Linked DNA regions of Robiginitalea biformata HTCC2501. The protein of the gene in region 2 interacts with the protein of the main gene of each other region in a pairwise test. Links are inferred from orthologs where the notes say so. Each region holds a gene or a part of one and is shown on either strand. Other genes may lie near its edges.

The links.
Region 1: the proteins of RB2501_RS03990 (region 2) and def interact in binary tests that used the Escherichia coli proteins (3 or more experiments, as listed by UniProt). The link is inferred for Robiginitalea biformata HTCC2501 from one-to-one orthologs.

The regions. Positions count from the first base shown.
Region 1 is NC_013222.1:1,789,339-1,792,557, reverse strand. The notes cover bases 296-3,189. They hold def (peptide deformylase), read right to left. Parts: upstream 2,091-3,189; coding sequence 1,500-2,090; downstream 296-1,499. Other genes in these bases: RB2501_RS07985 (2,3,4,5-tetrahydropyridine-2,6-dicarboxylate N-succinyltransferase), read left to right, coding at 2,605-3,189; ruvX (Holliday junction resolvase RuvX), read right to left, coding at 2,087-2,503; RB2501_RS08000 (DUF5606 family protein), read right to left, coding at 988-1,461; RB2501_RS08005 (amidohydrolase family protein), read right to left, coding at 296-861. Also shown: more of RB2501_RS08005, read right to left, coding at 1-295; more of RB2501_RS07985, read left to right, coding at 3,190-3,219. UniProt on the Escherichia coli protein: Removes the formyl group from the N-terminal Met of newly synthesized proteins. Requires at least a dipeptide for an efficient rate of reaction. N-terminal L-methionine is a prerequisite for activity but the enzyme has broad specificity at other positions.
Region 2 is NC_013222.1:898,531-901,735, reverse strand. The notes cover bases 163-3,042. They hold RB2501_RS03990 (aspartate-semialdehyde dehydrogenase), read left to right. Parts: upstream 163-1,047; coding sequence 1,048-2,037; downstream 2,038-3,042. Other genes in these bases: RB2501_RS03985 (prolyl oligopeptidase family serine peptidase), read left to right, coding at 2,224-3,042; mscL (large-conductance mechanosensitive channel protein MscL), read left to right, coding at 365-775; alr (alanine racemase), read left to right, coding at 163-225. In the rest of the region: more of alr, read left to right, coding at 1-162; more of RB2501_RS03985, read left to right, coding at 3,043-3,205.

The DNA.
Region 1 (3,219 bases), 890 kb from region 2 along the record:
ATCCCGCTGCACCGGGTAGGCGAGCCAGCGCTCCTCCCCGGTTTCCAGGTTGCGCAGCCGCAGCCCGGTGTGTTCTTCATAGCGGCTCCCGAACACCAGCCATTTCCCGTCCGGGCTGGGCGTGGGGGTAAAAGCCGACCCGTATCGGGAGGTGATTACCGCCGAGCCGCCGTCCTCCATATCATAGGTACCTATCTGGTATTGGGGCAGTTGGGCATTGTAATTCCAGGCGCCCGTCCGCCGGGAGAAGTAGATGCGTTTGCCATCCGGGGAAAAGGCCGGGTCGATGGTTTTGAGATTCTCGGGTTTGTCCAGCAACTGGCTCCCGCCGCCACCCTCCCTGTGATACAGGTGCAATTTGATGTTGCGGCGTCCGGCAGCCCCTACCACATAGGTCCCGTCCGGCGACCAGTCCGCTGAGAAGTAGTGTTTGTTCTCCGATTTTGTAAGCTGGGTTTCCTCCCGGGATTCCAGGTCCATGATCCAGATATTCTCGGAGCCGCTTTTGTCGGAAATATACAACAGGGACTTGCCGTCCGGGCTGAACCGCGGATGCACCTCATAAGGCAGGCCCCGGGTCAGGGCGGTGGCCGTGCCCCCGGTTGCCGGGATGGTGTAAATATCGCCCATCAGGTCAAAGGCAATCGTTTGCCCGTCCGGGCTGACATCCAATGAGATCCAGGTTCCCTGTTGGGCCTGAAAGGAAATTTTGCGGGACGGCTCCAGGGGGAGGCCTTCCTCTTTCTTTCCGGCGGTATCTTTTTCGGTGGAATCCTTCCCTGAATTCTGGGAATGAGCAGTCAGGAGAAATAACCCGGTGAGCAGCAGCAAGGCCCTGCGCACAAAGAATTTGGCAAACATTTTAAACGTATTAGCGGTTTCTCCGCTAAATATAGGGAATTATGCCCCCTGTCTGCGGGGGTCGACCTGCTCTTTTCCCGGATCGGCCATGCGGTTCAACAGGGGTTTCCCATACGTCGCCGGGGTCTATCCTTTCTTCCCGGGTGTGTTTGCGGGGGCAGGTCCGCTCCCGTCTGCATCCGCTTCCTGGCCCTCCTCAGCAGCGTCCGGGTCCGAAAAATCTTCAAAACCGTTGTCCAGCAACAGGTTGTACCATTGGATCACCTTGCGGATGTCGCTCGTGTAGACGCGGTCCTCGTCGTAATTCGGAAGCACCTCAAAGAAATATTCCTCGAGCTCAAGTTTTCCCGCCTTGTGGTTGATGGAGGTGTTGCCCCCGTCCTCCTTCTTCTGGATCCTGGCAAAAACCTCCCGAAGCGGCAGCTCCTCATCCAGTGTGTAGATGGCAATTTCGGAGAGGACGCTTACATTGCCGGTCATCCCGACGCTGATCTTCCTCCCGTCAGCCAGGGATTCGGCCACAAAGCCGGAACGGGTTTGCGTTACCAGACGAAACAGGCCCGGCTTTCCGGCGATGGACAATATCTTATCTAAACTCATAAAGTGATTTTCGGCTGCAAATATGCTAAAAATTAAGTCTACCGCCCCCGTTTTACGGCCGGGAACCGCATCTTATAATCAATCTGTACCTTCCCTTTGGAAATGTTGGTCAGTTTCCCCTTGAGCAGGCGCTTTTTCAGGGAGGAGATGTGATCCGTAAAAAGGATCCCCTCAATGTGGTCGTACTCGTGCTGGATGACCCGGGCCAACAACCCGTCAAAGGTCTCCGTATGCTCCTTGAATTCCGCATCCTGATAGCGGAGGGTAATCGTGTCCTGCCGGGTGACGTCCTCGCGGATATCCGGGATACTCAGGCAACCCTCGTTGAAAGCCCATTTCTTCCCGGTCTCCTCCTGCATCTGCGCATTGATAAAAACGCGCTTGAACGCCCGGAGCTTTTCCTGCTCCTCGGGGGAGAAATCCTCGTCCTCCGCAAAGGGCGAGGTGTCGACCAGGAACAGCCGGATGGGCCGGCCCACCTGGGGGGCTGCCAGCCCCACTCCGTTGGCCTGGTACATAGTTTCCCACATATTCTCGATCAGGGTGGCGAGTTCCGGGTATTCCGGCCCAATCGCTTCGCATTTCCTGCGCAGTACCGGGTCTCCGTATGCGACTATTGGTAAGATCATAATTCTTTGCTGCTTAAATACGATTGCAGGATCAGGGTGGCGCTGATTTTGTCCACGGCTGCCTTATCGCGTCGTTTCTTTTTCTTCATCCCTCCTTCTATCATGGCCCGGACCGCCATTTGCGAGCTGAACCGTTCGTCCTGCCGGCTCAGGGGTAGATCCGGAAAACGTTTTTTTATACGCTCAATAAAGCTGCGGATTTCGGCTTCGATCCCGGACGGGCTGTTATCCATCCGACGCGGCTCCCCGATCACAATTCGTTCCACCTGCTCCTCCCCCATATAGCTTTCCAGGAAATCCAGCAATTCCGGGGTCTGTACTGTGGTCAGTCCGGAAGCGATCATCTGCAACGGGTCGGTCACGGCAATGCCGGTTCGTTTCTGCCCATAGTCCAAAGCGAGTATCCTGCCCAAATAAATTTTTTGGCAAAAATAACGGATAAATCGTTACAGGTATAAATCCGGCAGGACAATTGGGCAACAGCAGCTATCTTTGCGCAAATTCTAAAGACCCGATGGACACGTTAAAAACCAAGATCGAAGCCGCCTGGGAAAACCGGGAATTGCTCAAGGAAGCAGAAACACAACAAGCGATCCGGGAGGTCATCGACCTGCTCGATGCCGGGGAATTGCGCTGCGCCAACCCGGGGCCTGACGGCTGGGAAGTCCAGGAATGGGTAAAGAAAGGCGTCGTACTGTATTTCCCCATCCAGAAAATGGAAACCCTGGAAGCCGGGATTTTTGAATACCACGACAAGATTCCCCTTAAGAAAGGGTATCGCGAAAAAGGCATCCGCGTGGTTCCCCATGCAGTAGCCCGCCACGGTGCATACATTGCCGGGGGGACGATCCTGATGCCCAGTTACGTGAATATTGGCGCTTATGTGGACCAGGGTACGATGGTGGATACCTGGGCCACAGTGGGCAGTTGCGCACAGATCGGGAAGAACGTTCACCTGAGCGGCGGCGTCGGGATCGGCGGGGTCCTGGAACCCCTCCAGGCCGCCCCGGTCATCATCGAGGACAATGCCTTTATCGGCAGCCGGTCCATTGTTGTAGAAGGCGTGCGGGTGGAACGGGAAGCCGTACTCGGGGCCAACGTGGTGCTCACGGCATCCACGCGGATCATC
Region 2 (3,205 bases):
GCATTCCATGTCCGGGGTAAACGCGCTCCCATTATCGGGAATGTTTGCATGGACATGACGATGATCGACGTCACGGGAATCCCCTGCAAGGAGGGGGACGAGGTGGTGGTTTTCGGGAATGGGCATTCCGCCGAAGACCTGGCTCGCGGAGCCGGCACCATTTCCTATGAACTCCTAACGGGTATCTCCCGGCGGGTGGCGCGGGAAATCCTGGAAGAACATTGAGCTTTTCAATATTCGTCCGGTATTCGTCCGGGGCGACCGATGGGCCTTTAAATAGCCTAATCCGCTGAAAATGATATCTCTTGGGGGCTACTCTGCAAATTTTTAGTATTTTGAGCAGCATAACCAATCAAATGGAACCATGCTAAAAGAATTCAAGAAGTTTATTATGACCGGCAATGTCATCGACCTGGCCGTTGCAGTTTTGCTCGCCAGCGCCATCGGCCTGGTGGTCAGCGGGTTTGTCAATGACATTATGATGCCGATCGTGGGCTATTTCACCGGAGGAGTGGATTTCTCCGATATGAAAATCGTCCTGTCGGAAGCCGTGGTGGCCGCCGACGGTACGGTGGAAAAACCGGAAAGCGCCGTGCGATACGGGGCGTGGATCAACAGCATCATCAACCTGATCATCGTCGGGTTCGTGTTGTTTATGATCGTGAAATCCTACAACAAGGTCCGCAAAAAAGAAGAGCCCAAACCGGAAGCCCCCAAAGGGCCCACCCAGGAAGACTTGCTGGCCGAAATCCGCGACCTGCTGAAAAAGAAATAAAGACGCGTCCCGACTTGTGGCGGGAACCGCTACACCACAAGCAAGTGCAACTTAAACCGCCCGGCGCGCCCGGGCGGTTTTTCTTTTGGGGTGGGCCCCTATCGTCTGGATGGGAACTAATCTGCCGGATGACGCGATTCCTTCGGGTCTGTGGAATAGACGCACTCAGGGGTTATATTTGCAACATTTTGTTTTATTTTTAAAAATCTTTCCGGACGGATTTGCCGGAGACCTATGTCCGGCGTACTTTTGGCTCACTAAATACGAATCTGATGAAAGTAGCAGTTGTAGGCGCCACCGGAATGGTGGGCGAAGTCATGCTCCGGGTACTGGCCGAGCGCAATTTCCCGGTTACCGAATTGCTGCCGGTGGCCTCCGAGCGCTCTGTGGGCAGGTTGCTCCCGTTCAGGGACCGGGAATACCCCGTAATCGGTCTGGCGGACGCCGTAGCAGCACGGCCGGATATCGCCATTTTCTCGGCCGGAGGGGATACTTCCCTGGAATGGGCCCCGCGGTTTGCGGATGCCGGCACCACGGTAATCGACAATTCCTCGGCCTGGCGGATGGACCCCGGGAAGAAACTGGTGGTTCCTGAAATCAACGCAGATACACTTGGGCCGGAAGACAAGATCATCGCGAACCCCAACTGTTCCACCATCCAGCTCGTGATGGTACTGGCGCCCCTGCATACAAGGTATACGATGAAGCGGGTGGTGGTCTCCACCTACCAATCCGTTTCCGGTACGGGGGTGAAGGCTGTCCGCCAGTTGGAAGATGAAATCGCCGGGGTGTCCGGTGAGAAGGCCTACCCGCACCCGATCAACCGGAATGCCCTGCCCCATTGCGACGTGTTCCAGGAGAACGGCTATACCAAGGAGGAGATGAAACTGGCCCGGGAACCGCAGAAAATCCTGGACGACCGCACGTTTTCCGTAACTGCCACCGCCGTTCGGATTCCCACGGCGGGAGGGCATTCAGAGGCGGTAAACATCGAATTCCGGGAAGACTTTGACCTGGACGAGGTACGGCAGATTCTTTCAGCCACCCCCGGCGTTGTGCTGCAGGACGACCCCGCCACAAACACCTACCCGATGCCGGTACTCGCCCATGGCAGAGACGAGGTTTTTGTGGGTCGGATCCGCCGAGATGAAAGCCAGGCCAAGACCCTGAATCTCTGGATCGTAGCCGACAACCTCCGCAAGGGCGCAGCCACAAACGCCGTCCAGATAGCGGAGCACCTGCTGGAGCGCGGCCTGGTCTGAAACCCGGTAGCCGGCCAGCATGCCCGGCCATTGACGCCAAACCCTGACTTCGCGGTTGCGGCCGGTTTCCAGCACTTGGCAAACGCGAAAGAGGTCTGCTCCATAAAATACTGTTAAACGGCCGACCCCTGGTTTGGGACGGCCGTTTTTTGTGGTATTTTAGTCCGATTTTCTGAACCACCCTCCATGAAACACACCACCGCAATCCTTTGCCTGGGCCTCCTGCTCACGGCCTGCCAAAATCAAACCGAAACGAATATGGCCATAAACTACCCGGAAACTGCGAAAGTCGACACTGTGGATACCTATTTCGGCACGGAAGTGGCCGATCCTTACCGCTGGCTCGAAGACGACCGGAGCCCGGAAACCGAAGACTGGGTCCGGCGGCAGAACGCAGTCACCTTCGGGTACCTGGACGGCATCCCCTACCGGGAGGCCCTGCGCCAGCGGCTTGAAAAGCTCTGGAATTACGAAAAGCTGGGCACCCCGTTCAAAGAGGGCGGGAAGACTTACTTCTACAAAAACGACGGGCTGCAGGACCAGTATGTCCTCTACCGCCAGGGGGAAACGGGCGACCCCGAGGTTTTCCTGGACCCGAACACCTTTTCGGAGGACGGCACCACCTCCCTGGCCGGCCTGAGCTTTACAGAAGACGGCTCCCGGGTAGCCTACTCCATCTCCGAGGGGGGCAGCGACTGGCGCAAGGTGATCGTCATGGACGCCGCCAGCCGGGAAATCATCGAAGACACCCTGGTGGACATCAAGTTCAGCGGGGTTTCCTGGAGGGGCAACGAGGGCTTCTACTACTCGAGCTACGACAAGCCGGAAGGCAGCGAGCTTTCGGCCAGGACGGACCAGCACAAGGTCTATTTCCACCAACTCGGGCAGCCGCAGGCCGGGGACCAGTTGATCTTTGGGGGCACCCCCGAACAGAAGCACCGCTATATCAGGGCCTCGGTGACGGAAGACCAGCGCTACCTGATCCTTTCGGCGGCCAATACGACTTCCGGTAATAAATTGTTTATCCAGGACCTGCAGGACCCTGGTTCCGGGTTGAAAACCATTGTAGGGGACGAGGAATCCGATAGCTATGTGATCGAAAATTCCGGGTCGAAACTCTACATTGTCACGGACCGGGACGCGCCGAACAAACGGATCGTCACGGTGG